DNA from 2 places in the Barrientosiimonas humi genome. Region 2 is predicted to be linked to the other one. Evidence: predicted binding sites of a transcription regulator. Region 2 holds the regulator's gene; the other holds the start of a gene.
The links. Region 2 encodes LexA, which represses DNA repair genes until DNA is damaged. Its sites were predicted from a motif close to TCGAACANNTGTTCGA; they were not measured.
Positions count from the first base shown of each region.

Region 1: a site for LexA is predicted at 3,287-3,302, ahead of FB554_RS16145 (HNH endonuclease signature motif containing protein). Genes of this name have one in related genera too.

Region 1 is NZ_VFOK01000002.1:78,561-87,144, reverse strand. It holds gene FB554_RS16170 (acyltransferase domain-containing protein) at 1-587, opposite strand, end outside; gene FB554_RS16165 (AEC family transporter) at 624-1,547, opposite strand; tRNA gene FB554_RS16160 (tRNA-Gly) at 1,653-1,726, shown strand; gene FB554_RS16155 (hypothetical protein) at 1,789-2,259, opposite strand; gene FB554_RS16150 (superoxide dismutase) at 2,394-3,020, opposite strand; gene FB554_RS16145 (HNH endonuclease signature motif containing protein) at 3,338-4,720, shown strand; gene FB554_RS16140 (DUF4166 domain-containing protein) at 4,739-5,416, opposite strand; gene FB554_RS16135 (SRPBCC family protein) at 5,413-6,054, opposite strand; gene FB554_RS16130 (Fur family transcriptional regulator) at 6,065-6,523, opposite strand; gene FB554_RS16125 (GNAT family N-acetyltransferase) at 6,632-7,093, shown strand; gene FB554_RS16120 (GNAT family N-acetyltransferase) at 7,165-7,722, shown strand; gene FB554_RS16115 (GNAT family N-acetyltransferase) at 7,719-8,228, shown strand; gene FB554_RS16110 (SDR family NAD(P)-dependent oxidoreductase) at 8,239-8,584, opposite strand, start outside.
Region 2 is NZ_VFOK01000001.1:920,021-928,604, forward strand. It holds gene FB554_RS04340 (ComEC/Rec2 family competence protein) at 1-342, shown strand, start outside; gene FB554_RS04345 (LysR family transcriptional regulator) at 409-1,353, opposite strand; gene FB554_RS04350 (NAD-dependent protein deacetylase) at 1,394-2,254, shown strand; gene lexA (transcriptional repressor LexA) at 2,280-2,996, opposite strand; gene FB554_RS04360 (LysM peptidoglycan-binding domain-containing protein) at 3,292-3,687, shown strand; gene nrdR (transcriptional regulator NrdR) at 4,047-4,592, shown strand; gene FB554_RS04370 (vitamin B12-dependent ribonucleotide reductase) at 4,648-7,545, shown strand; gene FB554_RS04380 (cysteine dioxygenase) at 8,244-8,584, shown strand, end outside.

The sequences.
Region 1 (8,584 bases), on a different contig from region 2:
TGCCGGTCGAAGAAGGCGTACGCCCGCGCGAACGACGCGTCGACCGCACCCGGGTCGAGGGGTCCGGTGCGGGGGATGTGGGCGGACAGCCAGCGCCCCTGCTCGGGCACGTCGAGCAGGTTGAGCTGCAGCCGGCCGAGCCAGTAGAGCGCGCCCGACCAGGGAGCGGTGAGCCACAGGGCGGTGCGCAGCCCGAAGGTGCCGTCGTAGGCCGCGCGGTCGATGCGCAGCTGCACGCCGAACAGGCTCAGCGCCGTCCACGAGTCGGCGTCGGGGATGCCGCGGCCGGCGTGGAAGGCGCGCACCTCCGGCACGGTCGCGAGCAGCGCAGCCAGGCGCAGCAGCCCCGGCGGGCGCGCCGCCTCGTCGGGCACCGCCGCGAACAGGTCGGGGTCGGGCATCCGGTAGACGCCGAGGTGCCCGAGCACCGCGTCCGCGGCCGTCGCGACCCGCGCGTGGTCGGCGGTGTCGAGGGTCGGCAGCCAGCGCATCAGCTCGGCGGCGTCGTCGGGCTCGACCGCGAGCGGGTCGAGCAACGGGCGCACCACGTCCAGGGCCAGCCGGTCGGCGATCTGCTCAGGGGTCACGGGCCTCGACACTACGAGGTGGCCCGCGGCTCCGCCTCAGCCGAGGAGGTACGCGATCAGCAGGATCACCGGCACGGCACCGGCGGTGGTCAGCAGGATGGTGTCGCGGGCGAGGGTGGTGGCCCGGTCGTATCGGCTGGCGTGGACGTAGATGTTCTGCGCGGTCGGCAGCGCCGAGCAGACCACGACGGCGAGCAGCGGGTGGCCGTCGAGGCCGAGCGCGAAGTGCGCGACGAGATAGGCGACGAGCGGCTGCACGACCAGCTTCAGCGCGGTGGTGAGCGCCAGCTCCGCCTTCGGGATGCCGCCGCCGAGGCCGGGTCCGAGCCGCAGCGCGATGCCGTACGCGATGAGCATGCCGGGCACGGCCATCGAGCCGACGAGCTCGATGGGGCGTCCGACGAACTCCGGAAGCCGCCAGCCGGTGACCGCGAGCAGCAGGCCGAGCAGGGTGCCGAGGGTCAGCGGGTTGGTGAACGGGCGCAGCAGGATGTCGCGCAGCGACACCCGGCGCCCGCCGCGGTCGGCGTCGAGCACCGCGAGCGCGAGCGGCTGCAGCACGAGCAGCTGCAGCAGCAGCGTGGGCGCGACGAAGGAGGCGTTGCCGAGGACGTACGCCGCGACGGGCAGGCCGAGGTTGCCGGCGTTGACATAGCTGCTCGACAGCGCGCCGATGACGGTGTCTCCGCTGCCGCGCCGCCAGACGAACCGGGCGGCGAGGGCGTACGTCAGGGCCGGGACGAGCACGCCGGCGGCGGTGGCCACGAGGTTGCCGGAGAGCACACCGTGCACGTCGGTGTCGGCGATGGTGGTCACCAGCAGCGCCGGCGAGGCGACGAAGAACGCCAGCCGGGAGAGGATCACGCGGGCCTGGTCGTCCACGAGGCGGATGTGGGCGAGGAGCGCGCCGAGGGCGATGACCAGGCCGATCGTGGCGAATCCCTCGAGCACCGCTGTCACGAGTCACATGCTCTCGCCGGGCGAGTTCGGGAGTGCGGGCGGGTGTCGGTTAGACTCCGTGGCGCCGTGCCGTTGCAGACCGGTCCAGACCGGACGAGCGGCCGCGCGGGCGTAGTTCAATGGTAGAACATCAGCTTCCCAAGCTGAATACGCGAGTTCGATTCTCGTCGCCCGCTCCAGACAGCGAAAAGCCGCCGGCCCCAACGGGATCCGGCGGCTTTCGCGTGCTGCTGGCGCGGGGTCAGCCGCAGTGGAACGACTCACGGTTGTAGCTGTAGACCGTCCCGTCGTGCTCGGTGAGCGACACGGTGATGCCGATGCAGCGCCCGGCGGCGTTCTTCAGGTTCGACGCGCCCGCGTAGTTCGCGAACACGCCGCTGTCCTTGGCGCCGTCGTTGTAGTTGTAGGCGTAGCGGATGGCCGCGGTCATGTCGTGCGAGCCCCAGATGTTGTCGTTCAGGACCAGACAGTTCGTGCCACCGTTGCTGCTGCTGTAGTACAGCCGCCACTGCGCGGTCGAGTGCCGGGTCCCGTTGCTGCTGTAGAGCCGGCCCGAGTTGATCAGCGAACCGCTGCACGAGCTGCTGATGTAGCCGTTCGGCCCGGTGAAGCTGCTGTCGGCCTTGGCCCCGGGCGCCAGGGCGATCCCGGTGGCGGCGGCGCCGACGACAGCAGCTGCCGCGGCCGTACGACGAACGGTCTTGATCTTCATGGTGTTTCCCCCTTGTGCGGTGCACGACGGGCCCCCGCCCGTCTCGGCCCAACCTCCTGCGCGTCCGGCGCGAGGTCAAGGGGTGAGGCGGGTGAGGGCCCGTCTGCGAGAGATGTCTCTCCGGGGGTTGACGATCAGGCCGGGACGATGAGTCCGTTCGTCGCGGTGCGCGCGGCCTCGAACCGGCGGATGACGTCGGCCCAGTTGACGACGTTCCACCAGGCCTTGACGTAGTCGGCCTTGACGTTCTTGTAGTCGAGGTAGAACGCGTGCTCCCACATGTCCAGCATGAGCAGCGGGGTGAGGCCGACCGGCAGGTTGCCCTGGTGGTCGTACAGCTGGCAGATCAGCAGCTTCTGGCCCACCGAGTCCCAGGCGAGGATCGACCAGCCGGAGCCCTGGATGCCGAGCGCGTTGGCGGTGAAGTGCGAGCGGAACGCGTCGAACGAGCCGAACTGGTCGTCGAGCGCCTGCTGCAGCTCACCGTCGGGCTTGTCGCCGCCGTCGGGCGACATGTTCGGCCAGAACACCGAGTGGTTGACGTGCCCCGCGAGGTTGAACGCGAGGTTCTTCTCGAGCAGGTTGACCGTGCTCAGGTCGTCCTTGTCGCGCGCCTCCGCCATCTGCTCGATCGCGGTGTTCGCACCCTTGACGTAGGTCTCGTGGTGCTTGTCGTGGTGGAGCTCCATGATCTCGCCGCTGATGTGCGGGGCGAGCGCGTCGTAGTCGTAGGGCAGCTCGGGGAGCTGGTAGTCGGCCATGTGCACCTCCGGTTCGGATCGGCTACATGCGACTTTGTCGCATGTAGCCCAACCCTAGTCCGGGCCGCTGGAGGCCCCCGGGCCGGTGCCGACCGGTCGAGTACGCCGGCGCCGAGCCGGTCGCGTACGCCGGCACAAGCCGGTCGAGTAGGCCGAGGAACGAGGCCGTATCGAGACCCGGCACGGGCGACGCCGAACCCCGCGGATCTGTTGGCGTTCCGCGGCTCCGGGGGCCTGTCAGTGGTCGGTCGTAGCGTGCTCCTCAGTCGAACACCAGTTCGCCCGTCGTGGGGCGAGCGTCACCCGGGGAGGGGGGCATGGCGGTGAGCACAGCGACCAGCACGGCGAGCCGGCCGCGTGTCGCGGGCGGCGTCACCGTGGCGTCCACCCTGCACGAGCTGCACGCGGTGCTGGACGCGCTGGGTGACGAGCCCGGCCCGGGAGTGCTCGCCGATGCCGACGCGTTGGAGCGCGCGGTGGCCGAGACCGAGCGGCTGGCGCGGCGCGTGGCCTCTCTGAAGCTGCGGCTGGTGGCGTGCGCGAACCGGTCGAAGGTCGCCGCGCAGGGCGGGTTCTCCACCACGGGGGCCTGGCTGGCGCGGCAGACCAACAGCACCGGCGGCGCTGCGACCCGGGAGGCCGACCTCGCCGAGCAGCTCGACGAGCGGCTTCCCGCGACCGGCACCGCGATGTCCCAGGGCCGCGTCTCGCCCGAGCACGCGGGGGTGATCGCGTGGGCGATCACGCAGCTGCCCGAGGGGCTGTCGCCGGACCAGGTCGCACGGGTCGAGGAGTCGTTGGTGGGTGACGCGGCCCGGATGTCGGCGCCGAGACTGCGCACCGCGGCCAGGCGCGCCCTCTCGGTCGTCGAGCGCGACCAGCGCAAGGTCGATGAGCACGAAGACCGGGTCCTGCGCGACGAGGAGAGCTCGGCGCTGGACCGGTGCCGCCTCACGATGCACGACAACCACGACGGCACCGTCTCCGGGTCGTTCGTCGTGCCCCGCCTCGCCGGGGACATCCTGCGCAAGACCGTGCAACAGCTCGCCTCGCCCCGTCGCCAGCGCAACGCTGGCGACGCCGACGACGCCTTCGACCATGACGGTCACCAGGGCGGCAGCGCCCGCTCGGCCAGGAGCGTCGGCGCGCCCGGGGACAAGACCGTCACCTGGGCCGAGGTCGACTGGCCGCACCAGTACGGCCTGGCCTTCGCGCAGCTGCTCGAGCACCTGCCGACCGACCGGTTGCACGGCAAGGTCGCTGCCACCGTCGTGGTCACCATGACCCGGGAGCAGCTGCTCGCCGACCTCGCCGCGGCCGGCCTCGACACCGGGCACGACATCTCGTCCGGGGACGCGCGGCGGCTGGCGTGCGGGGCCGGGATCCTGCCCGCGGTGCTCGACGGGCCGTCCCTGCCGCTCGACCTGGGCCGCACGCGGCGGTTCTTCACCGAGGCGCAGCGCACCGCGCTGGCCACCCGATACTCCGCGTGCGCGGTCGACGGGTGCGACCGGCCCTACGCCTGGACCGAGCTGCACCACGAGACTCCCTACGCCGCCGGCGGTCCGACCGACCTTGCCCACGCCGTCCCGATGTGCGGCTGGCACCACCGCGCCTACCACCTGCCCGGCACCGAAGCCACGATCCGCACCCACGCCGGGACCGGCGTCAAGACCGTCCAGTTCCACCGGCGCACATAGGGATTGGCGCCGTTCGGCTCACAGGCGTGGATCCTCGCGACGGGGCTTCACCGAGGCCGGCACGCCCTCGTCACCGATCGCGGGCCAGGTGCAGGTGAACGTGCCGCGATAGCCCGCGAGCCGGCCGAACCGCCGGTTGCTGACGCTCACCTCGATGCGGAACCGCTCGATCGACTCGTCGTACCGCTCGTGCAGCACGGCCTGCCCGGTGAGCTGGTCAGGGAAGCGGAAGCGCAGCGGCCCCTCCTGGAACACCTGGTCGTGCGAGCGGATCGTCAGGCCGCCCTCGGGGGTGACCTCGAACGACAGCGGCGTCGCGAGGTGCTGGTGGGTGCCGAGGAAGTCGACGACCTGGTTGCGGCCGGGGTCGAGCACCATCTGGGCGTCGAAGCGCGCCCGCCGCGGCGGCACCTCGAACGTGCGGTTGAACGAGACCGTCTCGCGGCCGAGGGAGTCGACGTAGGGGTAGTTCTCGATCATGAACGGGATGTCGCGCCCCTGCACCGGCACGAGGATGTTGCGCCACGACCCCAGGCGCAGGAAGGGCAGCGTCCACGACGGCCCGTGCCACACCTCGTCCATCACGCCGCGACCGATGCACGCTTGCCCGCCGGCCACGCTGACACCGAACCGCTTGCGCATCATGGGGTGCAGCCGCTCGAAGTCGGGCCCCATCGCGGTCGCGAAGATGCTCACACCGCCACCTCGACGTGCTCGATCGTGCGGGGCGCGGTGCCTGACGTGCGGTCGGGCGGGGTGCGCAGGGCGCGCCGCGCGTGCGGCACGACCCGGTTCGACCCGAAGACGTACGCCTTCGCCGCCGCCCGGATCCCGTTGCGCTCCGGGGGTGTTCCCTCCTCCAGCCACAACCGCAGCCGGTCGAAGCTGAAGGCCGTGGCCCAGCCCATCGCCGGGCGGAAGGCGCGGTCGACCAGGCGGCCGACCGGGCCCCAGCGCGTGTCGTAGTCGAAGCCGGTGAGGAAGCGGACACCGTCCTCGGTCGGCACGTATCTCCAGTAGCCGCGGCCGATCCTGATGGGGGACAAGGGGTTTCGCGACCCGAAGCCCAGGGCGGAGGTGCGGGTTCCGTCGGGCCGCTCGGTCTCGCCGAGGGTGCGACCGACCCCGGCGACGGAGAACGGGCCCAGGCGGATGGCGTACCGAAACTCCTGCGGCTGCTGCGGATCGGGCCGCGGGAGGTAGCTGATCTCGGTGAAGCGCAGGTCCCACCGGGTGTGCTGGGCGGGGTCCTGCGTCAGCTCCCAGAGTCGCTCCATCGGGGCGCGCACGAGCGTCTCGACGTAGATCTGCTCGCCGTGGATCTGCCTGCCCATGCGCCCGGCCTCAGGCCTGCTGGTCCTGGGCGCACTCCTCGCAGGTGCCGAGCAGGGCTGCGTGGCGGGGGTCGATCTCGAACCCCGCTCTCTCGCGCACGGACTCGCGCAGCTGCTCCAGCTCGCTCACCGGGAGGTCGAAGAACCGCTCGCACGTCGTGCACTGCAGGTGCGTGTGGCCGTGGCTCTCGCCGGCGGGCGCGAGGTGATAGATCGTCGCGGAGCCCGGCACGTGGGTGTGGGTGAGGATGCCCAGCTCGGAGAGCGAGGTGAGGCTGCGATAGATCGTGGCGCGGTGCACCCCCGGCACCCGGCGGGCGACGGCCGTGGCGATCGACTCGGCGTCGAGGTGCTCGGCGGAGGAGTCGACGACCTCGAGCACGGCGGATCGGCCGGGTGTCACGCGCTCGCCCCGCTCGCGCAGCGCGGCGAGGGCCGCCGTCACCCGCTCGGAACGCCGCTCGATCATGGCCCCAGGGTATGCACCGGCGGCGCCCGCGTCAGGATCCCGTCGACCTGCGTCAAGACCGCGTCAAGCCCGGCCGCGGGCTCCCGCGCGCCTGGCAGCGTCCGGCAGGTGGACCTTCCCGTGCTGACGACTCCCCGACTGCGCCTGCTCCCGACCATGACCGGCCGACCGGGCGTCGGCCGCTGGCTCGCCCACGACGACCGCGGCCCCGTCGCGACCTGGGCGCTCGCCTGGCCGAGCCGCATCGACCAGGGCCGCGCCGGGGTCGAGGCGCAGCTGACCTGCGAGGTCGAGGGCCGGTGCCGGCTCGAGGGGTTGGCGAGCGAGGGCGCCGAGGCCGTGCTGGCGTACGCCTTCGCCACCCGCCGCCTGCTCCGCGTCTTCGCCGAGACCCCCGCCGACGACGACGCCGCCCGCGGTCTCGCCGAGCGGCTGGGCATGCGTTACGTGCGCGCGTTCCACCTGTGCCGGCCCGTCGAGGACGACGCCGACCCGTGCACGGTGGAGTACGCGATGACGTACGCCGAGTGGCACCTGGGCGCCCGGCCACCCGCTGCGCAGACGGGCTGAGCACGGTCGCGCGCACCGGGCGACCCGTGACCACTCACCGCCAGCCGCCGCCGGGTGGCAGCATCCGAGACATGCCTCTGCCACCGCTGCGCACCGACCGCCTGCGCCTCGACCCGCTCGGACCGGAGCACCTGGAGCAGCTCGTCGAGCTCGACAGCGACCCCGAGGTGCTGCGCTACCTGTTCGCGCGGCCGCGCACCCGCGCCGAGGTCGAGGAGTCGATGGTGCGCCGCACGAACCCGGCGCACCAGGAGCGTGGCATGGGCTACTGGGCCGGTTTCGCGGGCGAGGAGTTCATCGGGTGGTGGGCGCTGCTGCCGGTGGGCAAGCCACAGGAGGGCGACCCAGGTGACGGCGTGCTCGGCTATCGACTGATACGCCGCGCGTGGCGCCGCGGCTTCGCCAGCGAGGGCGCGCGCGAGGTGCTGCGCTACGGCTTCGCCGACCTCGGGCTGCCCCGCATCACCGCCGAGACGATGGCCGTCAACGCCGGCTCCCGCGCCGTGATGCGCTCGATCGGCATGACGCACTGGCGGTCCTACCTGCTCGACTTCGACGAGCCGGTGCCCGGCGCCGACGAGGGCGAGGTGCTGTACGCCATCAGCCGCTCCGCGTGGGAGCGTCAGTGAGCGGGGACGCGGGCACCGAGCCGGTCGTGCGGGTCATCACGTGCGAGACCCGAGACTCGCTCGCGGCCGCCGGTCGCCTGTTCGACCAGTACCGGCAGCACTACGGCATGCCCCGGGACAACGCCGAGCGAACGCTCGTCTGGCTCACCGAGATGGTCGAGTCACGGATGCTCACAGTGCTGACCGCGTCCGTGAACCCGTCGGCGCCTGTGCCGGTCGGCCTGGCCACCGCCCACGCCGTCCCCGCTTCCCTCGGGCGCGGTCGGTTCTGGCAGGTGCGCGACCTGTACGTGCGCCCCGATGCTCGCCGCCGGGGAGTCGCGGCTGCCCTGGTCGCCACGGTTCGGGACGCGGCGTCGGCCGCTGGAGCGAGTCGCCTGTCCTTGGTGACAGAGCACGACAATCACGCTGCCCTCGATCTCTACCGCCGCCTGGGATTCGTGACCGTAGAGGGGCTCACGACGCTCAGCCTCGACCTCGCCGCGCCACGCACCCTGGAGGAGTAGGGCTTCGCCGTCAGGTCGGTGGGGTGTAGCGGCCGTCGATGGCGGTCCAGCCGCCGTCGACGAACAGCTGCGAGCCGGTGACGAAGGACGACGCCTCGCTGGCGAGATAGACGACCGCACCGACCAGCTCGTCAGGGCGGGACCAGCGGCCGAGAGCGCTCTTGTCCGAATACGCCTGGCCCCATTCGGGATTCGCGCGGATCTGTTCGGTCAGTGGGGTCTCGACCACGCCCGGCGCGACGGCGTTGACGCGCACCCCGTCCGGCCCGAGCTCCGCGGCGGCGGTGCGCACCAGCTGCATCAGGCCCGCCTTCGTCGCGGCGTACGCCCCCTGCCCCGGCTCCACGGTCACCGCA
Region 2 (8,584 bases):
GTGCGCGTCGCGGGCGTACGCCTGCTGCTGCTCGGCGACGCCGAGCAGGAGGCGCAGCGCGAGACGCGGCGAGCCCTGGCCCGCCTCGGTGACCCCACCCCGGTGCTGGCCATGAAGGTGGCCCACCACGGCTCGTCCAACCACGACCCGGCGCTGCTGCGCCAGGTGCGGGCGACGTACGGGCTGATCAGCGTGGGGTCCGACAACGACTACGGGCACCCGGCGCCGCGGCTGCTCGGCTCGCTGCGCGACTCCGGGACGCTCGCCGTGCGCACCGACCGCGGGGGCGACCTGGCGGTCGTGGTGCGCGAGGGGCGCGGGTCGGTGGTGAGCCGACGATGACGCGACGGGCGCCGCGACCGGGCCGGGCCCGTGGGCTCGACCGGCGGGGCCTCACCCTGCGAGGCCTCAGCCCGCGGGCGCCGCCTCGACGTCGGGCCGGCAACCGGTCTGCTTGGCCGCCTCGGCGAGCGCCTCGACGGTCGCCTGCACCGCGGGCACGCGGGCGAGGTCGGGGGTGGTCACCAGCTGCACGGTGCGGCGGTTGGGCGGGTTCATCGGCCGCACGACCACGCCGTCGTTGCTGGTGGAGCGCAGGATCAGCTCGGGCACGAGCGCCACCCCGAGGCCCGCGGCCACGAGCGCGAGCACCGCGACGTAGTCCTCGGTCTCGAAGGCCACCTCGGGCTCGAAGCCCGACTGCTGCGCGAGCGAGAGCAGGTGACCGCGACAGCGCGGGCAGCCGGCGATCCAGGCCGACTCGTCGAGGTCGGCGAGGTCGACGCGCTCCTGCGCGGCCAGCGGGTGGTCGCGGGGGAGAACGATGCGCACCTCGTCCTCGAGCAGCGTCTGCACCGAGAACGGGTCGAGGTCGTCCTCGCCGCGCGGCAGGGTGTCACCGTCGTAGACGAACGTCACCGCCACGTCGCAGTCGCCCGCGCGCAGCGAGGCCAGCGCCTCGGGCGGCTCGGCCTCGGTGAAGGCGACCCGCACGTCGGGGAAGCGCTGCTTGACCAGCGCCAGGGCCTGCGGCACCAGCGTCGAGGCGGCCGACGGGAACGCGGTGAGACGCACCCGCCCCGACTGCAGCCCCGCGATGGCGCGGATCTCGCCCTCGGCCCGGTCCAGCGCGGTGAGCACCGGCACGGCGTGCCGCGCGAGCACCTCGCCGGCCTCGGTGAGCCGCACGCTGCGCCCGATGCGCTCGACGAGCACGGTTCCGGTGCGTTCCTCGAGGCGGCGCACCATCTGGGAGATGGCGGGCTGGGAGTAGCCCAGCGACGCGGCCGCCGCGGTGAAGCTGCCCTCTTCGGCGATGGCGCGCATCACGCGCAGCCCAGCGGCGTCGATCATGCCTCCGGATCCTACGTTCTCGCTGACGGATACTGGTCGGGTGCTGACCTCCACCACCCCTGACCCGGCCCTGGCGCCGGGCCTGTGGGACGAGCTCGTCCGGCTGGTGCGCGGCGGCGACGTGTGCGTGCTGACCGGCGCCGGCATCTCCACCGAGTCGGGCATCCCGGCCTACCGCGGCGCCGACGGCGAGCGGCGCGTGACCCCCATGACCGTGTCCGAGCTGCTCCGGAGCCCGGCGGCGCGACAGCGCTACTGGGCGCGGGCGTACACAGGCTGGCCGAGGTTCGCCGCGGCCGAGCCGAACGACGGGCACCGCGCGGTCGCGCGGCTACAGGACCTCGGCCTGGTCGGCGCGGTCATCACCCAGAACGTCGACGGGCTGCACCAGCAGGCGGGCGCGCGCGACGTCACCGAGCTGCACGGGTCGTTGTCGTTCGTCGTCTGCGCCGACTGCGGGGAGCGGTACGCCCGCGAGGTCGTCGACGAGTGGCTCGCCGGGGCGAACCCGCACTTCGACCGGGAGATCAGCGGTCAGGTCCGGCCCGACGGCGACGTCGTGCTCACCGACGAGCAGGTGGCCGGCTTCCGGATCGCCGCGTGCGTGGTCTGCCGGTCGGACCGGCTCAAGCCCGACGTCGTGATGTTCGGCGAGTCGGTCGTGCGGCCGGTGGTCGACGCGTGCTTCGAGGCGGTCGACCGGTCCCGGGCGCTGCTGGTGCTGGGCTCGTCGCTGATGGTCATGTCGGGCTACCGCTTCGCCCGGCACGCGGCCCGCGAGGGCATCCCGGTCGCCGCGATCACCCACGGCGTCACCCGGGCCGACGACCTGATCGACGTGAAGGTGGACGCCCCGCTGGGGCCGACCCTGCGCAGGCTCGTCGAGGCGGTCGCGGCGTAGAGCCCGCGCCGGGTAGGCCCGGCGGTCAGACGCGGCGCAGGACCGCGGTGACCTTGCCGAGGATGGTGGCGTCGCTGCCGTCGATCGGCTCGTAGGCCTCGTTGTGCGGCATCAGCCAGACCTTGCCCTTGGTGCGCTTGAAGGTCTTGACGGTCGCCTCGTTGTCGAGCATCGCGGCCACGATGTCGCCGTTGCTGGCGGTCGGCTGCTGCCGCACGACCACCCAGTCGCCGTCGCAGATGGCCGCGTCGACCATCGAGTCGCCGACCACCTTGAGCAGGAACATGTCACCCTCGCCGACGATCTGGCGGGGGAGGGGGAAGACGTCCTCGACGACCTCCTCGGCAAGGATCGGGCCACCCGCGGCGATGCGGCCGACGACCGGGACGTACTCGGCCTCGGGGTGGTCGTCGTGCAGGCCGGTCTCGTCGACCAGGCTCTCGCTCGCCTGGCTCACCGAGCGGCCGCGATAACCGCGCTCGCGCTTGCTCTGCCCGGGGGCGATCACCTCGATGGCGCGCGGGCGCATCGGGTCACGGCGCAGGTATCCCTTGCGCTCGAGCATCGTCAGCTGGTGGGCCACCGAGCTGGGTGAGGTCAGGCCGACGGCGTCGCCGATCTCGCGCATGCTCGGCGGGTATCCGCGGCGGTCGACCGAGTTGCGGATCACCTCGAGCACCTTGCGCTGACGCGTGGTCAGGGCCTGCCCGTCGGGTTCGGGCATCTCGTGGATCTTGGCCATGGGTTTCGGTCCTCGTTCCGCGTCGCGCCGCGGCCGGTGACGGTGCCCGCTGGCGCCGGACCGGTCGTCGTCGGCGAGGGGCTGTCGGTGGTCGCTGCTTGTCTTGGTGACTGTGCGAACAGCCTATGAAGACCCGCAGCAGGTTTCAAACACCTGTACGACGCGTGTCGGCGGGGTCTCCCGGCCGAGCCGGCCGCGCGAGGCCTTGAGCCGTTCGAACGTCCGTGCTATACATCGTACAGACGTTCCATCGCACACTTGTTCGTCGAGTTCGTCACCGTCCTTGGAGGAAGACATGAGCGCCGCCACCGTCACGCCGGCCATCGCCCCGCACCCGCGGTTCGGGTCCGCCCAGCCCGCGCGGCGCCGGCACCTGCGAGTCGTGCCGCCGCTGCCCCAGCAGGAAGCCCGCCCCGCGGCCTTCCGGCTCACCCGCCGCGGCCGCCGCGCGCTGGCCCTCGCCGTGGTCGTCCTGGCGATCCTGGTCGGCGCGGCCATCAGCGCGACCGCTGGGGGAGCGCAGGCCCAGCAGGTCGTCACCGTGAGCTCCGGGGAGACCCTGTCCGACCTGGCCCGTGCCCACCTTCCCGGCGTCCCGGTCGGCACGGCCGTCGCCCAGATCCAGGTGGCCAACGGCCTCAACTCCCTGCAGGTCTCCAGCGGTCAGCAGCTGGTGATCCCGGCGCCCTGAGCAGGGTGCAGGTCAGTCGCCCGAGCGCGGCGACAGCCTCGATCTCGTGGCCGGTGACGGGCTCCTCCGTCACCGGCCACGTCCACTTCTCCCGCCGTTCCGGGCGCCTGAGCGGGTGGTGCGCGGGTGACGTGGTGAGCGACACGCAGGCCGCCGCGGCGCGGCCTTGCGCGTCGGGCCAAAGCGTCCTAACCTCCCTATATCTAGTAGTTACAGCCGTGTAAGTTCTCCACATCTAGTCCACAAGGACATCCACAGCCGGAGGCCGGTTTTCCACCGTCCGTCCCCAGGTTTTCCCCCGAACCGGCCTCGTGGAGCGCCCTCCCGGACCCGATCGAACCGCGCGAAGGAGGTGCCCGATGCACTGCCCGTTCTGCCGCCACGACGACTCCCGAGTCGTCGACAGTCGTACGTCCGAGGACGGCACCAGCATCAAGCGGCGCCGCCAGTGCCCGGCCTGCGGCAAGCGGTTCAGCACCCTGGAGACCGCGAGCCTGACCGTGGTCAAGCGCTCGGGGGCGAGCGAGCCGTTCGCCCGCGGCAAGGTGCTGGCCGGGGTCCGCAAGGCCTGCCAGGGCCGACCGGTCTCCGACGACGACCTGGCGCTGCTGGCGCAGCAGGTCGAGGAGAGCATCCGCTCCCAGGGGCTGGCCGAGATCGACGCGCACGACGTCGGGCTGGAGATCCTGGGGCCGCTGCGCGCGCTGGACGAGGTGGCCTACCTGCGCTTCGCCAGCGTCTACCAGGCCTTCGAGTCCACCGACGACTTCGAGACCGCCATCACGCTGCTGCGTGCCGAGCGCGAGGCCGCGGGCGTCGAGCCCGACCGGGCCGAGCGCCCCGCGTCGACCTCGTCGACGGGGCCTGTCGGTGGTGGCGGCGACGATGAGACCGCCAGCACCTGAGCACCACCCCCCGAAGAAACCTGCCGAGCACAAGACACCCACCGGAGGAGCTGTCATGACCGAGACGACCAGCGCTGGATCCAGGGCCCGTCGCAAGAACAAGGGCCTGAAGATCGAGCGCATCTACACGACCCCGGGCGTCCACCCCTATGACGAGGTGACCTGGGAGTCGCGTGATGTCGTCCAGCAGAACTGGAAGACCGGCGAGACCATCTTCGAGCAGCGCGGCGTGGAGTTCCCCGACTTCTGGTCGCTCAACGCCTCGACCATCGTCACGACGAAGTACTTCCGCGGTGCGCTCGGCACCGACGCGCGCGAGCGCAGCCTGAAGCAGCTCATCGACCGCGTCGTGCTGACCTACGTCAAGGCCGGCAAGGAGCACGGCTACTTCGCCTCCGACGACGACGCCGACGTCTTCGAGCACGAGCTCACCTACGCCCTGCTGCACCAGGTGTTCTCGTTCAACTCCCCGGTGTGGTTCAACGTGGGCACCAAGAGCCCGCAGCAGGTCTCGGCGTGCTTCATCCTGTCGGTCGACGACTCGATGGACTCGATCCTCAACTGGTACAAGGAGGAGGGGTTCATCTTCAAGGGCGGCTCCGGTGCCGGCCTCAACCTCTCCCGCATCCGCTCGTCCAAGGAGCTGCTGTCCTCCGGCGGCACCGCCTCGGGTCCGGTCTCCTTCATGCGCGGCGCCGACGCCAGCGCCGGCACCATCAAGTCCGGTGGCGCCACCCGCCGCGCCGCCAAGATGGTCGTGCTCGACGTCGACCACCCCGACATCGAGGAGTTCATCGAGACCAAGGCGCGCGAGGAGGACAAGATCCGCGCGCTGCGCGACGCCGGCTTCGACATGGACCTCGGCGGCAAGGACATCACCTCCGTCCAGTACCAGAACGCCAACAACTCCGTCCGCGTGAGCGACGAGTTCATGCGCGCGGTCGAGGAGGGGACCTCCTTCGGCCTGCGCGCCCGCGGCACGGGTGAGGTCATCGAGCAGGTCGACGCCCGCGAGCTGTTCGGCAAGCTCAACCAGGCCGCGTGGGAGTGCGCCGACCCGGGCGTCCAGTACGACGACACCATCAACGCCTGGCACACCAACCCCGAGACCGGCCGCATCACCGCGTCCAACCCGTGCTCGGAGTACATGTCGCTCGACAACTCCTCGTGCAACCTGGCGAGCCTGAACCTGCTGAAGTTCCTCAAGGACGACGACACGTTCGACACCGAGACCTTCCAGAAGGTCGCCGAGCTGGTCATCACCGCGATGGACATCTCGATCTGCTTCGCCGACTTCCCGACCGAGGCGATCGGCGACACGACCCGCGACTACCGCCAGCTGGGTATCGGCTACGCCAACCTCGGCGCGCTGCTCATGGCGACCGGTCACGGCTACGAGTCCGAGGGCGGCCGCAGCCTCGCCGCCGCGATCACCTCGCTGCTCACCGGTGCCGCCTACAAGCGTTCCGCCGAGATCGCCGGCGTGGTCGGCCCGTACGCCGGGTTCGCCCGCAACGCCGAGGCGCACCGCCGCGTCATGCGCAAGCACCAGGCCGCCAACGACCAGGTGCGCACGCTCGACGCGATGGACTCCGGCATCCACGCCGCGGCCACCAAGGCGTGGGCCGACGTGATCTCCCTCGGTGAGCGCAACGGCTTCCGCAACGCCCAGGCGTCGGTGCTCGCGCCCACCGGGACCATCGGCTTCATGATGGACTGCGACACCACCGGCATCGAGCCCGACTTCTCGCTGGTGAAGTTCAAGAAGCTCGTCGGCGGCGGGTCGATGCAGATCGTCAACCAGACCATCCCGCGCGCCCTGAAGAAGCTCGGCTACCAGCCGGAGCAGATCGAGGCGATCGTCGAGCACATCGCCGAGAAGGGTCACGTCATCGACGCCCCGGGGCTGAAGACCGAGCACTACGAGGTCTTCGACTGCGCGATGGGCGAGCGGGCGATCACGCCCATGGGCCACGTGCGGATGATGGCGGCCTGCCAGCCGTTCCTGTCCGGCGCGATCTCCAAGACCGTCAACCTGCCCGAGACCGCCACCGTCGAGGACATCGCCGAGGTGCACCTCGAGGGCTGGAAGCTCGGCCTCAAGGCGCTCGCGGTCTACCGCGACAACTGCAAGGTCGGCCAGCCGCTGTCCGACGGCAAGAAGCAGGACAAGCCGGCCGCCACCGAGGAGCCCGTGCTCGAGAAGGTCGTCGAGTACCGCCCGGTCCGCAAGCGGATGCCCAAGCGCCGCAGCAGCCAGGTGACCTCGTTCGCCGTGGGTGGCGCCGAGGGCTACCTCACCGCCAGCCGGTACGACGACGGCGAGCTCGGCGAGATCTTCCTCAAGCTCGGCAAGCAGGGCTCCACCCTCGCCGGGATGATGGACGCCTTCTCGCTGGCGATCTCGGTGGCGCTGCAGTACGGCGTGCCGCTGGAGACGTACGTCGAGAAGTTCACGAACATGCGGTTCGAGCCGGCCGGCCTGACCGACGACCCGGACGTGCGGATGGCGCAGTCGATCATGGACTACGTCTTCCGTCGCCTGGCGCTGGACCACCTCGACTTCGAGACCCGCTCGTTCATGGGCATCCACTCCGCCGAGGAGCGGGCGCGCCAGCTCGAGACCGGTTCGTTCGCCGAGGCCACCAGCGAGAGCGACTCCGGCGACGACGTGGCCGACGAGCTCGAGGGCTACTCCCAGTCGGCGGCGCCGGCGGTCAAGAAGGCCGAGGCCGAGCAGGCCGACGTCGAGGCAGACGACGTGAAGTCCGGCTCCGGCGCGGCCGACGTGCGTGAGGTCTCCTCCGAGATCCACTCCTCGGCCGAGCTGATGGAGAAGTTCCAGGGCAAGGCGGCCGACGCCCCGATGTGCATGACCTGCGGCACGAAGATGCGCCCCGCCGGTTCCTGCTACGTCTGCGAGGGCTGCGGCTCCACCAGCGGCTGCAGCTGACGCCGCGACCGCGCCCCGCGCGGTCCCGCCCGGCCGGCCCCGGCACGCACCCCGCGTGCCGGGGCCGACCCATGTCCGCCGGGAGTGCGGTGGGGTGCACGGTTCGGCGGTGGTCCGCCGGAGGGTGCGGTGGGGCGCACGGTTCGGCGGTGGTCCGTGCGGGCGTACGGGGCTTGGTCACGCTTGCGCGGTGGTCCGCTGAGAGGTGCGGTGGGGCGCACGGTGCGGCGGTGGTCCGGGAAGACGGGGGAGTCACGACCTGGCGGTGGTCCGCCGGGGGGTGCGGTGGGGCGCACGGTTCGGCGGTGGACCGGGAAGACGGGGGAGTCACGACCTGGCGGAGGACCGCCGGGGAGTGCGGTGGGGCGCACGGTTCGGCGGTGGACCGTGCGGGCGTACGGGGCTTGGTCACGCTTGCGCGGTGGTCCGCTGAGAGGTGCGGTGGGGCGCACGGTTCGGCGGTGGTCCGGGAAGACGGGGGAGTCACGTCCTGGCGGAGGACCGCCCGACGTGGTTACATAGAGTTATGCAAAACAAAGCACGCGATTATGTACGGCGGGGGCCGTGCCTGCGTGCGCCCGGCGGCCGGGTCTACCTCCCGCACCGCCGGATCCACCTCGATCTGCAGCTGCGCCTCGGCCTGGTCTGTCGCGAGCGTCCGCACGCCCGCCACCACCAGACCTCGAAGGAGCAGTCCCATGACCACGATCCACCGTGCCCTGCCGACCGGCCTGGCACCCGCCGACCCTGACGAGCTGCTGCGTCTCACGCTGCTGCTCGCCCACGACGAGCGCCTGCCCGAGCTGCTCGACCTGACCTCTCCCGAGCGCAGCTGGACCCGGCTCGAGGCCACCGACCTGATGGAGGTCTGGCTCATCGGCTGGCCGCCCGGCACCGCGACCGGTTGGCACGACCACCAGGGATCCAGCGGCGCGTTCCGGGTCGTCCACGGCGCGCTGACCGAGCACACCTGGGACCGCGGCCCGCGCACCCGCGACCTCGCCCGCGGCGAGGGGCGCTCGTTCGCGGCCTCGCACGT